Regions from separate parts of the Mammaliicoccus sp. D-M19 genome, predicted to be linked through region 1. Evidence: riboswitches for the same ligand, from Rfam matches in the RefSeq annotation. Region 1 holds a riboswitch; the other holds the start of a gene.

What was found. A riboswitch is a leader RNA that binds a small molecule or an ion and turns the genes downstream of it on or off. The one in region 1 is predicted to bind FMN.
Region 2: it holds a riboswitch for FMN, as region 1 does, so the genes downstream of both, LQ675_RS07770 (ECF transporter S component) here and ribD (bifunctional diaminohydroxyphosphoribosylaminopyrimidine deaminase/5-amino-6-(5-phosphoribosylamino)uracil reductase RibD) in region 1, are expected to answer to the same signal.

Annotation. Positions count from the first base shown of each region.
Region 1 covers NZ_JAJNHW010000002.1:128,450-136,618, reverse strand. Annotated here, with positions in the region: gene ribH (6,7-dimethyl-8-ribityllumazine synthase) at 1-293, opposite strand, end outside; gene LQ675_RS06255 (bifunctional 3,4-dihydroxy-2-butanone-4-phosphate synthase/GTP cyclohydrolase II) at 314-1,486, opposite strand; gene LQ675_RS06250 (riboflavin synthase) at 1,498-2,130, opposite strand; gene ribD (bifunctional diaminohydroxyphosphoribosylaminopyrimidine deaminase/5-amino-6-(5-phosphoribosylamino)uracil reductase RibD) at 2,135-3,181, opposite strand; FMN riboswitch at 3,325-3,457, opposite strand; gene LQ675_RS06240 (FAD/NAD(P)-binding protein) at 3,942-5,456, opposite strand; gene LQ675_RS06235 (betaine/proline/choline family ABC transporter ATP-binding protein) at 5,709-6,863, shown strand; gene LQ675_RS06230 (ABC transporter permease) at 6,877-7,512, shown strand; gene LQ675_RS06225 (osmoprotectant ABC transporter substrate-binding protein) at 7,528-8,169, shown strand, end outside.
Region 2 covers NZ_JAJNHW010000002.1:439,129-447,297, reverse strand. Annotated here, with positions in the region: gene LQ675_RS07795 (CBS domain-containing protein) at 177-815, opposite strand; gene LQ675_RS07790 (LysM peptidoglycan-binding domain-containing protein) at 840-2,339, opposite strand; gene LQ675_RS07785 (RecQ family ATP-dependent DNA helicase) at 2,426-3,799, opposite strand; gene LQ675_RS07780 (helix-turn-helix domain-containing protein) at 3,780-4,736, opposite strand; gene LQ675_RS07775 (ferredoxin) at 4,841-5,089, shown strand; gene LQ675_RS07770 (ECF transporter S component) at 5,131-5,679, opposite strand; FMN riboswitch at 5,758-5,887, opposite strand; gene LQ675_RS07765 (ATP-binding protein) at 5,962-7,704, opposite strand; gene LQ675_RS07760 (response regulator transcription factor) at 7,704-8,169, opposite strand, start outside.

The sequences.
Region 1 (8,169 bases):
CCTTTTGCAACTTCATTACATACATAATCATAATGTGTAGTCGCCCCTCTAATTACACAGCCTAATGTTACGACCGCATCGTATTTCCCTGACTTCGCTAATTTTTTAGCTACTAAAGGAATTTCATACGCGCCTGGTACATATGCTACATGAACATTTTCTTCATCCACGTTATGTCTAATTAAAGTATCTTTAGCACCATCTAATAAACGACCTGTTATAAAATCGTTAAATCTACTCACGACGATTGCTACTTTTAATTGTGATCCATCCATTTTACCTTCAAATTTCATTTTAAAAACTCCATTCTATTTTATATTAAATGACCCATTTCATGCTTTTTAGTATTGATATATGATTCATTTGTTTCATTCGGTTCAATGACAACTGGAACTCTATTAGAAACACGTATACCTAAAACTTGTAATTGATTAAATTTATCTGGATTATTACTGATGAGTTGAATTTCTTCTATATTAAAGTATTTCAAAATCTGACTCGCTTCAGTATAATCTCTTAAATCCGCTTCGAAGCCTAAAGCTTCATTAGCTGTAATCGTGTCATAACCTTGTTCAATAAGTTCATATGCTTTAAGTTTATTGATCAGTCCTATTCCTCTACCTTCTTGAGGTAAGTACAAAATCATGCCACCATGTTCTTGAATGTATTTCATTGAATATTCAAGCTGTTCTCCACAATCGCATCTAGCACTATGGAAAATATCACCTGTCACACATTCAGAATGAATACGTACATTCATACCATCTTTAATTTCTCCTGAACTAATGACAATATATTCTTTATCATCTAATTGCGATGTAAAGCCGTACATATCAAATTCACCATATGAAGTTGGCAACTTAACTTTAGATTCAAGATGAATAATTTGATCATGACGTTTTCTATACTTTACAAGTTCATCAATCGTTATCATTAACAAACCATGTTTACGTTTAAATTGATATAAATCATCTCTACGAGCCATCGTGCCATCATCATTCATAATTTCACAAATAGCACCAGCTGGTTTCGCTCCAGAAAGTTTCGCTAAATCAACACAAGCTTCTGTATGACCTATTCTTTCAAGAACACCATTGTCTTTAGCTATTAATGGAAATACATGACCTGGTTGAACGAATGCTGTTGGTGACGTTTCATTAATTAATGCTTTAATCGTATCCGCTCTTTCAAAAGCACTTATACCTGTCGTACTTGATGCATGATCAATACTTACAGTAAATGCAGTCTTATATTTATCACCCGTTTCAGTCATCAATTTCAAACCAAATTGTTGGGCAATTTCGCTGCTTATCGGTGCACAGATTAAACCTCTTGCATGTGTAGCCATAAAATTAATCGTTTCAGCTGTTAAATACTCAGAAATTGCGACAAGGTCACCTTCATTTTCTCTATCTTCATCATCTACTACAATAATCGGTTTACCACTTTTAAGTTCTTGTATGGCATCTTCTACGTTATCAAACATGTTATAGCCTCCTAAAATCCTAGATTAAGTAATTTCTCTTCGGATAAATTTGAATGATTTTGTCCTGTTGCTTTCTGCACATATTTAAATAACAAATCCGTTTCAATATGTACACTGTCACCTTGTTTCTTATTAACAAAGATTGTTCGATCTCTCGTTTCAGGAATTAAATGAATTTCAAATTTTTGAGGATATAATTTAAAAATTGTCAAACTAACACCATCAACTGTGATAGATCCTTTATCAATCATTTGATTTAATAAATGCGCTTCTGTAGATATTTCAATAATCCATTCATCTTGTCTCTTTGAAATATGTTTAATAATGCCTTGACCATCTACATGCCCACTTACAAAATGACCACCAAATCTTCCATTTGCTAACATCGCTCTTTCAAGATTTACTTTGTCATTCATTTTCAAATGTTCTAAATAAGTTACTGAGATTGTTCCAGTAATCACTTCCACTTTAAAACAAGAACTTGCTTTCTCAGTAACGGTCAGACAAACACCATTAACAGCAACGGAATCACCTAAAGATAAATCATCCATTATTTCAGTGGCTTCAATTGTTAATGTTTTAACGCCTTGGTTTGTGCTTGTATTCTTGATTACACCAACTGTTTCAATGAGTCCTGTGAACATCTTGTCACTTCTTTCTTAATGTTATTTTAAGATCTCCACCAATGATTTCTGTTGATATAATTTGAAATAATTTACTATTGGATAAAGGAACGATATCTTGCGTTTGATAATATTGATATTTTCCTTGACCACCAATCATCTTCGGGGCTTGATAAATAATTAATTGGTCTACTAAGTCTTGTTCAATAAACTGACTTACAAGTTTAGGACCTGCTTCAACCATCACTTGAGCATATCCATCTTCATATAAATCTTTTATAATCGTTTTTAAATTTGATAAATCACTGTTCTTAACTTTAATATGCTGGTTCTCATACGTGTGAAATGATTCCGAACTCGTTACAACAATAACAGGATTATCTTCATCTTTGAATATTTCATAATCACCACCAAAGTGTGATTGCTCTGTTAAAACAATTCTAGTTGGATTACTTAAATTGGGATTACGAGTAGTTAATAATGGATTATCTTCACGAACTGTCATCCCACCTGTAATAATTGCATCATGTTGTGAGCGCAATTTTAATACATCTTGTTTAACTTCTTTAGATGTAATCCATTTACTTTCTTTGTAATCTGTCGCAACTTTACCATCTAGACTCGTAGAAATTTTCAAAGTAATAAATGGTAATTTCGTTTGTTGTTGATGAAAAAATGCCTCATATAAGTCTTCTGCTCTTTTAGAAGGCTCATGTTTTACATCTATTCCAGCTTCGTACAACATTTCATGACCACTATTTTTAAGAGAACCATCTTTGACTGCATATACAACTGATTGAATACCGTTATCGATAATCGCTTCGGCACAAGGTGGTGTTAAACCATAATGTGAACAAGGTTCTAAAGAAACATATATTGTTGCACCTTGAGCTTCTTCACCTGCCATTTTTAAAGCTTGTATTTCAGCATGTGCTTCACCCTTTTTTAAATGTGCACCAAAACCTATGATTTTATGATCTTTAACAATAACTGCACCAACAGAAGGATTCGTACCCGTCTGTCCTTGTACACGTTCAGCTAAATCAATTGCAAAATCTAAATATTGATTCATTTCTTTACCTCCTAAAAATAAAAACCACCGAAAATCACTTTTCGGTGGTTGGGAGTAAAAATGTATCACGAAATAAGCCTTTTATGAAAAAAGACTTTAACATTTTAAGTATAACGAAATAAGCGTATAGCATACGCTGTCGTCTATTCTTTCTCCCATCCAGACTATACTGTCGGCTTCAGAATGTTACTGAATCAGCCATAAATGAAAATTCACTTATGGGTCGCGGGCTATTATACCGCCGGTTGGGAATTTCACCCTGCCCCGAAAGAATATATTATTAAATTATATATCAGTAATCACTGATGACATCATTCTATACCATTTCACTAAGAATTACAAATGAAGAAGTTAAATTTATATAGTTAGTATTTGTGTGATGGTTTTAAAATGCTGATAACGACGGGCGTTGTGAACACTTTTGACTAAACTTGTTCATAACGAGGGCACTTAGTTACAAAACTCGCCTGAAATGTTACTAAGGATATCCATAGTTACAAAACTCGGCCGAAGTGTTACTATGGACGACCTTAATTACAAAACTACTCAGAAGTGTTAATACTGTATTCTTATTTGTACTTTCAGACAGAACTGCTTCTAACGACATCAGTATTTGCACTTGTTTCCAAACTTGCTAATAACGACCCCAGTATTTGCACTTTGTACCAAAACTGCTTTTAACGCCCCATCACCCTCACACATAAAAATTAGCTTGAGACATTAAACACTGTCTCAAGCTTACATTTCAACTTCCTTTATACTATTTCTTTTTAGATTTCGCCTTTTTAACTTTTTTTCTTTCTTCTAATTCAACGTATAAATCATTTACGGCTCTTACGGATTGATCGACTAATAATGAAACGCCATTTACATCAAAATTAACACCACTTGTTAATTGTCCAATCACTTTTAAATTTGGCATTGTACCGAATTTAGGACTAATAACTTCATTTGAATATGGCATCACTAGAATACCTCCAAATGGATGTGCAGCTATAATTTGCTTGTTCTCTAATCCTTTAATAAAATGCTCTTCTTCTGTCAATTCTGATAAATGTTTTTTAGGACCAGTCGCATTAATAACATAATGATAACTTGTTTCTTCTTGTTCGCCTTCATATTTAATTCTAAATTTACCGTAATATTTTCGTACATTTTCTAATCCTTCTTTAACGACAATGTCTCCATTTTCAATCCATTCGATTAATTGCTTAGCTGATGATTGAGGCATAGGATTCGCATTACGTTTAAAGTGATGTCCATACTTTTCTAAAAATGTCGTTTTATCATCGATTGTCATGGCATTCCATACAGGAATCATATGATGTTTTACTTCTTCAACAAATGATTGAAAATGCCCTACTTCATCTTCATGTCTTAAATCATATTTCATATTCGCTACATTATCTTTTTTAAATCGATAAAGCATTTTTTTCAAGTTAATATTTTGATATTCACATTCTTTCGCAAAGAGGTTTTCTATTTCTTTTAATGGTGCGATACCTTTATGCGTCTTTTTTAACTTTTCTATTGAATCTTTCGTAATATACTTCAAATTGATTTCATGTTTAATACCTCTAACTGTCGGAAATTGAGCATGTCTTGAAGCTACAGTTATTGGAAGTTGTTTATGATTTTCCATTACAAATCTAATGACATCTATTGAACTAAGTCCTGTTCCAATTATCGCAATATCATCATTTTCTTTAACATCACGTAATGCTTTAATTGTTGGATATGGTGATTCAATATACCCTTTTAATCCAGATAAATTGTACGGATCTTTATAAGGTAAAGTACCAATAGTCAAAAAGACATAGTCATACTTTTGGCATACCGCTTCATCATCTTCTATATAGCAGACATCTATTTTATATTGTCCTCTTTCATCTTTAATTTCTTCGACATAGCAACTATCAACTTTATGCTTATGTACGAATATATTATCGTGTTTATTTAATAAGTCATTTAAAATAGACTTCATATAATGGCCAAATACTAATCTTGGTAAATATTTCGCTTTACCATAGTCAAAATCATCATTTTTCTTATACCATTTCTTAAAATCTTTCGTATCATCTGGACTTAAAGACATTTGATTAGCTGGTAAGTTAATGAGTAATCGATCACTATCATTTTGAAATGGCTTACCCATACCCATATCTTCGACACTATCAAATATATCAACCGTAATTTTTTTGAATTTTTTATGTTTTGCTAATTGGTTTAATGTACTAACACCAGCAGTTCCCATTCCTATTATTGCTACTTTCAAATTGTACCCCTCCAAATCTCTCAATGCATAATATGCAAAAATCATTCAATTTTATAAATCTATTATACATGTGGAAAACATAACATGTCTTTATATATAACATTAGTCTCATTCACACTTTTTTTATTTATTCCTTTTTTTAAATAACAATAAACATAAATTACACGATTTGGGCGATTTTCATAATTATGCAACTATTGTGTTATAATAATAAACGTCATTATTATAAATTTCAAAAAAAGGAGAAGTATTATGTTATCAATCCAAGACTTAACTAAAGTTTATCGTGGCGGAAAAAAAGCCGTAGACAGCATCAATATGAAAATTGAATCTGGTGAATTTATCGCTTTTATCGGTACGAGTGGTAGCGGGAAGACAACTGCTTTAAGAATGATTAACCGCATGATAGAGCCAACTAGCGGGACAATTACGCTTGACGGGAAAGATTTAAGCAAGATGAATCCAGTTAATTTAAGAAGAAATATAGGTTATGTCATTCAACAAATTGGTTTAATGCCACATATGACGATACGTGAAAATATCGTTTTAGTACCTAAATTACTTAAATGGACTAAAGAAGAAAAAGAGAAAAAAGCTAAAGAACTTATCAAATTAGTAGACTTACCAGAATCATATTTAGATTTATACCCATCTCAATTATCTGGTGGACAACAACAACGTATTGGTGTTGTAAGAGCACTTGCAGCAGACCAAGATATCATTTTAATGGACGAACCATTTGGTGCTTTAGACCCTATTACAAGAGATACATTGCAAGACCTTGTAAAGACACTTCAACAAAAACTTGGTAAAACCATTATATTTGTAACGCACGATATGGATGAAGCGATTAAATTGGCAGATAGAATTTGTATTATGTCTCAAGGTGAAATCATTCAATTTGATTCACCAAACAATATTTTAAAAAATCCAGCTAATGATTTTGTACGCGAGTTTATCGGTCAAAACAGACTTATTCAAGATAGACCTAACATACGTGTTGTTGATGATGCAATGAAAGATCCAATTGCCATCACTTCTGAGAAGACAATAGACGAAGCTGTTTCGATTATGAGAGAGAGACGTGTAGATACGCTATTTATTACAAATGTAAAAGGTAAACTTGTCGGATATATAGATATTGAAGATTTAAACGAAGGATATCGTAAAAAATCAGACATTATCGATATTATGCATCGAGATATTTATACAGTTAAGACAGGTACGATGCTTCAAGACTCTGTTCGTACAATTTTAAAACGAAATGTGAGATTAATCCCTGTTGTTGATGAACAATATTACATAAAAGGTGTTATAACAAGAGCAAGCTTAGTAGATATTGTTTACGATTCTATATGGGGACAAACCGAGGAAACAGAAGCAACTGAAAAAAGTGATATCAAATAAGGAGTGAAAAATAGTGATTGAATTCTTACAAGTTAACGGAAACGAACTACTTCAGAAGACACTGGAACACTTCTATATTTCATTATTAGCTTTACTTTTAGCAATGATCGTAGCGATACCACTTGGCATTTTATTAACACGAACTAAAAAGTTAGCCAAAGTCGTATTATCTATTGCAAGTGTTCTACAAACCGTTCCGTCATTAGCAGTATTAGCACTTATGATTCCTTTCTTAGGTGTTGGTAAATTACCTGCCATTTTAGCATTATTTATTTATATCTTATTACCGATTTTAAACAACACATATATCGGCATTAATAATGTTGATAAAAATGTTAAAGCAGCTGGACTAAGTATGGGTATGACAAAATTCCAAGAAATGTTCATGATTGAATTACCACTTGCAATATCAGTCATTATGAGTGGCGTTCGTTTATCAAGTGTTTATGCAATCAGTTGGGCAACATTAGCAAGTTTCATTGGTGCTGGTGGTTTAGGTGACTTTATCTTTAATGGTTTGAACTTATACCAACCTGATTTAATTATTGGCGGTGCCATAAGTGTTACATTAATCGCGCTTATTATGGACTTTGTACTTTCTAAAGTTGAACTATGGGTTACACCTAAAGGGTTAAAAGTTTCAAGATAAGGAGGAAATATAAACATGAATAGATATTTTAAATTGTTATTGCCTATCATGGCTTTATCTGTCATTTTATCTGGATGTTCATTACCTTTTCTTGGCGCTTCAGGTGATGAAAACTCAATAAAAATAGGTATGCAAAATACAAGTGAATCACAAATTATGGGACATATTGATAAATTGATGATAGAACATGAAGCTAAAAAAGATAACGTAAAAGAAAATAATATACAGCTTATCAATAATTTAGGATCATCAACTGTTACATTTAATGCTCAAAATAGTGGAGATGTTAACATTTCAAGTGCTAGATATACGGGAACTGATTTAACAGGTGCATTGGGTAAAGATCCTATCACTGATCCTAAAAAAGCTTTAAAAGTAGTGAGAGATGCATTCGATAAAGATTATGACCAAAAATGGTATGGTTCATATGGTTTTGAAAACACTTATGCCATGATGGTTACGAAAGAAACAGCTAAGAAATACAATCTGAAAAAAGTTTCAGACATGAAAAAAGTATCAAATAAATTAGAAGCTGGCGTTGACTCATCTTGGATGAAACGTCCTGGAGATGGATACCCAGCATTTAAAGAAAAATATGGTTTCGATTTTAAACGTACTCGTCCAATGCAAATTGGCCTTGTATATGATGCGTTAAAC
Region 2 (8,169 bases), 310 kb from region 1:
CTGTCCTTAGTAACTATAGCTGTCCTTAGTAACATTTCGGCTGACTTTTGTAACTAAGACCCTCGTTACGAACAAGTTTAGGCAGAAGTGTTCAAAAAGGCTGCCACACCACCATATTCAACACCACTAAAATGAAAAGAACCTGAACAATGCACATGTTCAGGTTCTTACTTAATTTATTCTTCTGATACATCAAGTACTTTGAAACCATTTTTTCCTAAATACTTAATGAATTTGTCTAAATTATTTGTTTTCTCAACTTTGATGATCATTCTGCGATACATTTTATCTGTTTCATCAAATGTTACAAATGAAATTGTGTTGAGCTTGAATTTCGCAATGATACTTGATAATCGTTTAATTCTGCCTTCAGCTTCTAAAGAAGTAATCGCAATACGGATTCCTTTTTGTTTCATGCCGAATGCTGATTTAAATTGTTCCATAACATCATATCTTGTTACGATACCAAGAAAATCTTTCTCATCATTTACAACTGCTAATATTGGAAAGTCTTGCAGATTAAGTAGTGATTCTTCTACTACTTGGTTTGCATTTAATGAATGTAAATCTAACGTTAAGATTTCTTCAATTTTAGTACTTTCAATAAATTCATCCCTTGAGACATTTTCTTTTTTGAAGAAGTAATGTCTAAAAATACTATATCTCGTGATCATTCCAATATACTTTCCATCAGCAACTACTGGTAACCCATCTATACCATGATGTTCTAATTTATCAAGTGCTGAGTGAATGGTATCTTTCGGATTCGCGATATAACATTTTTCTTTTGGTATCATAATGTTCGTTAAATACATAAAGCCATCCCCTTTTGTTTATGTCTATGGTATTACTAAATTCTGACCTTGAGATATTTCATTGCCAGAAATACCATTTGCTTGTCTAATTTTTTCTACATTCTCTGGTGATCCACTACCATAATATTGTATCGCAATACGGTATAAGTTTTCTTTACCTGTTACAGTATGTGATTCTTGAGACTGATTTTGGTTTTGATTACTTTGTGTATTTTGATTTGTTTGGTTGTTAGCTGCATCATCAGCTGCATTTTGTACATCTTCATTACTTGCGCTATCACTAGATTGATTTACGCTATCCTCACTGTTTTGATCTTGGTTGCTTTGACTATCTTCATTACTATTTGCGTTTGAATCTGAGTTACTTTCGTCTGAACTATTTTCAGAAGCATTATTTGAGTCGCTTGAATCACTGTTTTTGTCAGAGTCTTCATTTGATTCTTTAGCTTTGTCATTCGCTTTATCTTCATTTTCTTTTTTAGCTCTATCTTTTTCAGCTTGTTCATCAGCTTTTTTCTTAGCGTCACTATTAGTTTGCTCTGTTTTTTCAGCAATTTCTTTACCATTATCTTTATTTGCACCATTTAAGTACATACCTAAGAATAAGGCAAGTGCACCAAGTATAAGTATTGCAGCTATTATTGGAACAAGTGCTTTCTTGAATTTATTTGAGTTGTTATCATCACCGTTTTGTCCACCACTGCCATTACTTGGTGGTGTACCTCCACCGGCTGATCCGCCTCCTGTAGCTCCTGCTGCGCCAGCGCCAACTGCTCCGGCACCCGCTGCTGCTGCACCTTTTTTGTTTTTAGATTGCTTATCTTTGTTATCTTTACTGTTTGACTCTTGTTTGTTGTTATTATTTGATGAAGCAGATGCTGCTACACCAGCACCAACTGCGGCAGCTCCACCTTTTTTACCGTTTGTCTTGTCTTTTTGAGACTCTTTTTTGTTTTGATCTTTAGGATTATTCTGTTTTGCAGAATTACTTGCGGCACTTGCGCCAGCACCAGTAGCAGCTGCGGCACCTGCAGCTTTTTTATGATCATTTTGATCTTTAGGTTGCTGATCCTTAGATTCGGGTTTATCTGTTAAAGATCTTTTTTGTTTTGGTTTATTATTTTGAGTGTTTTTATTGGCGTTAGCAGCACTTGCGCCTGCTGCTCCAGCACCAACTGCACCTGCAGCGCCCGCTGCACCAGCTTTTTTAGACGACTTATCTTCATTATTTGGTGTTTCTGAATCTTTAGGTGTTTCTTGTTTAGGTTGTTCTTCTTTTGATTTCTGTTTACTAGCTTCTTCTTTTCTACGTTGTCTTCTAAGCGCGCCTCTTGGTGGGTATTGTTGTTCTTGTTTACTTTGTTCTTTCTTATCTTCTTTTTGGTTGTCTGTTTCTTTTCGATTTGGCTGACTTTGATCGTTTACCTCTTCGTTGTTACTTTCTACTTCTTGTGTCTTGTCTTCAGGTCGTTCTATCTTTTGACGACTTTTTTCGAATTCGTCTTTAAAATTATCTTTAGACAATAAACTCACCTCATCATTATCTTTTTGTATATATTGAATTATACTTTATTATATCCTTGTTGAACTTACCAAGTAAAGCAATCCTATTAAAATATTGCATTTAATCTATTTTTATAAGAGGTTTTGTATTTGACTTCTTTTATATTTGGTAATTTTAATAAATTTGCATTCTTACAATTGTCACAACAATGATTATCTTGAGTCACATGTTCATTAAAATAGTTCATTAAATACGTGCGTCTACATGTATCGATTTGAATATAATTTCTCATAAAACTAAATGCATATTGTTTTTGGTTCTGCTCAGCTTGGATTTTCTCTTTTAATTGGTTAAGTGGATATAATTCAAGAAGATACTGGATATTTTTAGATATCTCCTCATTTAGTTGATACCCTTGTTCGAATAAATTAAGCATATCTATATCAATTCCATGCTCATTAGCTAAATGGCTTAAAATATGAATATCACTTGATGTAAATAAACTAATTGCTTGAGAAGCTTCGCCATCACGCCCTGCACGTCCTACTTCTTGTACATATTTTGAAGGTGACGTAGGTAAATGGTAATGAATAACGGTTCGTACATCTTGTTTATTAATACCCATTCCAAATGCACTTGTGGCGACGATGATTTTAATATCATTATTAATAAACTGTGTTTGTACAGTTGTTCTTTCTTGGTAGTTTAAATCTCCGTGATAAATCCCTGTTAAAAATCCTTCTTTATAAATCAATTCAGCTAATTCATGACATTTCTTCTTAGATGACACATAGATAATGGTTGGTCCTGAGTCTTTTATAGTGTCTAATAGATAATGATCTTTTTCTTTTTCATCATCAAAATTAACATGATGGTACATAATATTTGAACGATTGAGTCCTTCTTTATGTATTTTAAATTTGCGCTTTGTAATCACTTCTATATCTTGCATCATCTTTTCTGTCAAAGTCGCAGATAACGCGATAACTTGTGCTTGGTTAAAGTATTGTGTGACTTTTGAAATCAGTGCATAATGTGGCCTAAAATCAAAGCCCCATTCACTTAGACAATGTGCTTCATCTAGAACAATATACTTAAAACCAATAGATTTAAAGCGTTTAAAATTATGTTCTTCATATATAAATTCCGGGCTACAAAATATAAATTGATAATTTGATAAGTTTCTAAATATGTCTGTCCTTTCTTTTTTATCAATAGCAGAATGGATCGCAACAGCATTCTTCTCACCATTTAATTTCATTTGAACGACTTGATCATCCATTAAAGAAATAAGTGGAGAAATAATGAGCACTCTGCCCCCTGTTATATAAGCTGGCAATTGATAACACAAACTTTTCCCAGCGCCAGTTGAAAGGATGCTCAACACATCATGGCCGTCTAATATGTTTTGGACTGTTTCCTCTTGCCCACTTCTAAAATCATCATATCCAAAATACTTTTTAAGTTCTTGTTGTAGCATTTAATCCCTCCATTGCATACAAAACATACATGAGTTTGATTTCGAAATATGTAAAATCATTTAACGCTTCATAGTAAAATTTTAAATTTTGATTAGGTGTTTGTTGAATAACTTCTACAAATCTTGCGTATTGGTCATCATTAATATATAAATTCTTATCATTTAAATAACCTTTAATATACATCTCTATAATATGGTCGTGAATTGTATGTGTCTTAACACGTTTGATATTTGCGAGTTGATCCATATCATATGTGCGATTTAATAATTCATATGTAGTGAACGTTTGTTGGTTTAACATCGGTTGATAGTTAATCTGAGATAATATTGGATAACGTTCTTTATTTTGTATCGCTACTTGGATAAATTGATATTCTTCTACTAAATGTTCTCTTAAATCCATTATACCAATTTCTTCAATCAATGAAATTTGTTCAATTGTATAAGGCGTTTCTCGAAAACCAGCTAATAAATAGTGAATATATATTGTTTGGAAGTATGTATTCATGTCTTCAAATAACTGATAAATTTCTTCTATAAAATGATCTTCACCTATTTCTTTAATAAGTACATAAATTTCTTTAGCTTTAAATTGTATCTCTTTATCATTGATGATCGGTTGATACGTTAAATGGTTATGCTTTTTTTGACTAATCATCTGAGTTAATAATAAGATTGTATTAACAGATTGAATGGCCTGACTATAGAAAAAGTCGCCTATAATTGGCTCATCAATATGTTCTATAGGTTCGTTAATAATTTGTTCGAATTGTTCAAATTTCAAATTTGGCAAACAGCCATAATACAATTTTAAATGTTCAATCGTTGCATCAAAATATGTTTGATGGGTCTTTTTACCGATTAAAATATTATAAATACTTTTATCAGTTTTGTTTTCATGCTTTATGGAAAGGGTTTTCAGTATAATCTGTTTCAAATAAGTCACCTCAAATAACATAAATATGTTGAAATATATAAGTGTTATCACTAAAATAAGTATGTATAATAAGTGTAGCATGTTTTTTAAAGGAGGCGAAAATTTTGGCTAAATACACAATAGTAGATATGGATACATGTATAGCATGTGGCGCATGTGGAGCAGCTGCCCCTGATATATACGACTATGATGATGAGGGAATCGCCTACGTAATACTAGACGACAATAAGGGAATCGAAGCTGTCCCAGAGGAATTATTAGAAGATATGGAAGATGCTTTCGAAGGTTGTCCGACAGATTCAATTAAAATAGCAGATGAATCATTCGACGGAGACGCACTTAAGTTCGAATAATATATATGAGAAAGGCTAGGACGCGAGGTCCTAGCCTTTCTTTATTTTATAATAGATTTAAGTTTATCAAATATTAAAATGTATATGACTGAAATGACAATACCTTTAATTAAATTGAATGGAATAATACCGGTAGATACGATTAATTTTAAATTATGTGCGATATCTGCAAGATTCATAATTTGTCCGTATAAAGGTAATAGAACAAAGTAATTCATTAAACTCATAAGAATTGTCATCAAGATTGTACCAACTGCTAATCCATATCCCATAAATAATTTTGTTTTTTTCATGCGATAGAAATAATAAGTCGGAATTACGAGACATATTGATGCTAAAAAGTTAGCCGTATTTCCAATCGGTTCATGAGACACAATTAAGAAATTCAATACGTTTTTAAATAATGCTACTAATATACCTGAAACTGGACCAAACGCAAATGTTGCGACAAGCACAGGAATATCACTGAAATCCATTGTTAAATATGGTGGTAAAAATGGTAATGGAAATTTCAAAAACATCAAAATAAAGCTGATTGCGATGAGCATACTTACAGTGAGTAAGCGTTTTGTTTTGTTATCGTTAGACATATAAATACCTCCTATTCATCTCGTAAGAATAGGAGGAAAAATTATCGCAAAATAAACCTAGTCAAGACTAGATTTTCCCTCCATCTTCTCCCATCCAGACTTTAACTGTCGGCCTTAGAATTTCACTAAGTCAGCCAATATACATACATATATTGGGTCGCGGGCTTTAACCGCCGGTATGGAATTACACCAAACCCCGAAGATGAATTTTTTATTTAGTTTTAATTACAAAATATATATTAGCACATTGGTCAGGTATTTTCATCTAAATAACTCAACAATTTAAACTTTTGGTAAAGTTATTGTAAATTGAGTACCTTCACCCTCTTTACTATCAACTTTAATCGTACCATGATGTGCATCTATAATTTTTTGGACGATAAAGAGGCCAAGTCCTGTTCCGTGTTTACCTCTCGTGCGAGAAGCGTCAACTTTATAAAAACGATCAAATATTTGTTCTAAATGTTCCTTAGCAATACCTACGCCACTATCTTGGACAGTTATAACAAAGTCTTCTTCATCTGTATCATCAAAGACGACATTAATAGAATCATTTTGATGTGTGTATCTAATCGCGTTATCGATTAAATTTGTTAAAATCTGCTCGACACGATCACTATCACCATACCAATTTGTAAGATTTCCAATATGTTTAACGGATAAATTCAAACCATTTTCTCTTGCTTGTGGTAAGAATTTAGTATCAATTTTGTTCATTAATGTAGAAATATTAAAGTCATCTAAATGAACTTTAATACCTTCAGCATCCATTTTTGCGACTTCTAATAATTCATTTATCAATCTACTTAGTCTTTTAGACTCATCTAAAATAATATATAAGAAATCATCTACATCTTTCTTCTCTGTTACAATACCATCAACAATTGCCTCAGTATAACCTTGTAACATAGAAATTGGTGTTCTTAATTCGTGTGAAACACTTGCGATAAAGTCTTTTTTCATTTGATCCATATGGTGTTCGTCTGTCATATCACGAATGATTACGACTATACCTGATGAACCATCATTTTGAATACTATCGATATATGTTGATATCACGACATAATATTTATGACCCAATTCGTATTCGAAAAACTGCGTATTCTTTTCTTTAAATGTGTCATTTCTTTGAGTAGATATATCAACATGATTAAACTCTTTTACTTCTTTTAAGAATGTGTCAGCTTTGGAGTTAGAAATAATGATTTCATTCTTATCATTGATGCCTAGCACACCATCTATCATTGAATTAATGAGTTTTTCTTGTATATTATTTTTTGATTTAACATCATCTATGTTAGTACGTATATCTTTACTCATTTTATTAAATGCTAAACCGAGCTCGCCTATTTCATCACGCGTATAAATTGGTACTTTTTCAGTATAGTGACCTTTAGCAACTTTAAAGGCAGCATGTTTCAGTTGAATTAAAGGTTTCGTTATTCTGTTTGAAAGGAAGAATGCAAAGACCGTACTCACGATTAATAATATAATGGCTGAAACAAGTATACTAAGTGTGACGACATTTTGAGCTTCTTTAATAGAATTGATATCTTGGAATAAAAAGATACCTGCATCTTCTTCAGGAAAAGCTCGAGAAGGATATCCTAATAAAATATATTGATGTTTTTCACTGTTATAAGTTAAATTGATTTCTTTCAATACATGTTTATCTTCGTTAAACACTTTATCGAATGCATGATTTGTTCTAATCTCGTTGATCATAACTTCTTTTAATGGATCTTCAGACTTTGCTGTTAGATCATCGCTATTTTTAACGATAATGAGTCCGGCTGGGTCTTCAACGAGTTCTCTTGCATAATCGATAGCTGAAGCTTTTTCATGTGAACTCAGTAATAAACGCTCTATTTTGCTTGCATTATTATACAAATTTTCACCTGTAGTAGATGTATTATAAGATTGTAAGAAAGTTATAAGAAATCCGCTTAATAAAAGTAAAACTGTCGTTACTATTAAAATAATAGATAACCACAGTTTTACAACAACACTATTTAACCGATTCATTATTCAGGAACCTCAAACTTATAACCGACGCCCCATACAGTATGAATCATTTGTGCAGCATCTTCAGAAACTCTATTTAACTTTTCACGCAATCTTTTAACATGCGTATCAACTGTTCTTAAATCACCATAAAATTCATAGTGCCAAACTTCTTTTAACAGTTGTTCTCTATCAAATACTTTATCAGGTGATTTTGCTAAATATAATAATAATTCATACTCTTTAGGCGTTAAATTCACTTCTTTTTGATCTGCTAATACACGATGTGCGTCATTATCAATGACTAAGTTTTCAAATACAATTAAATCTTTAGCTGTATTAGTTTGATTAACCATTGAATGATTCGTTGTACGTCTTAGTAATGCTTTTACACGTAAGACAACTTCTCTAGGTGAAAATGGTTTGACGATATAATCGTCTGCCCCAATTTCAAAACCTTCAACGCGATTATTTTCTTCACCTTTA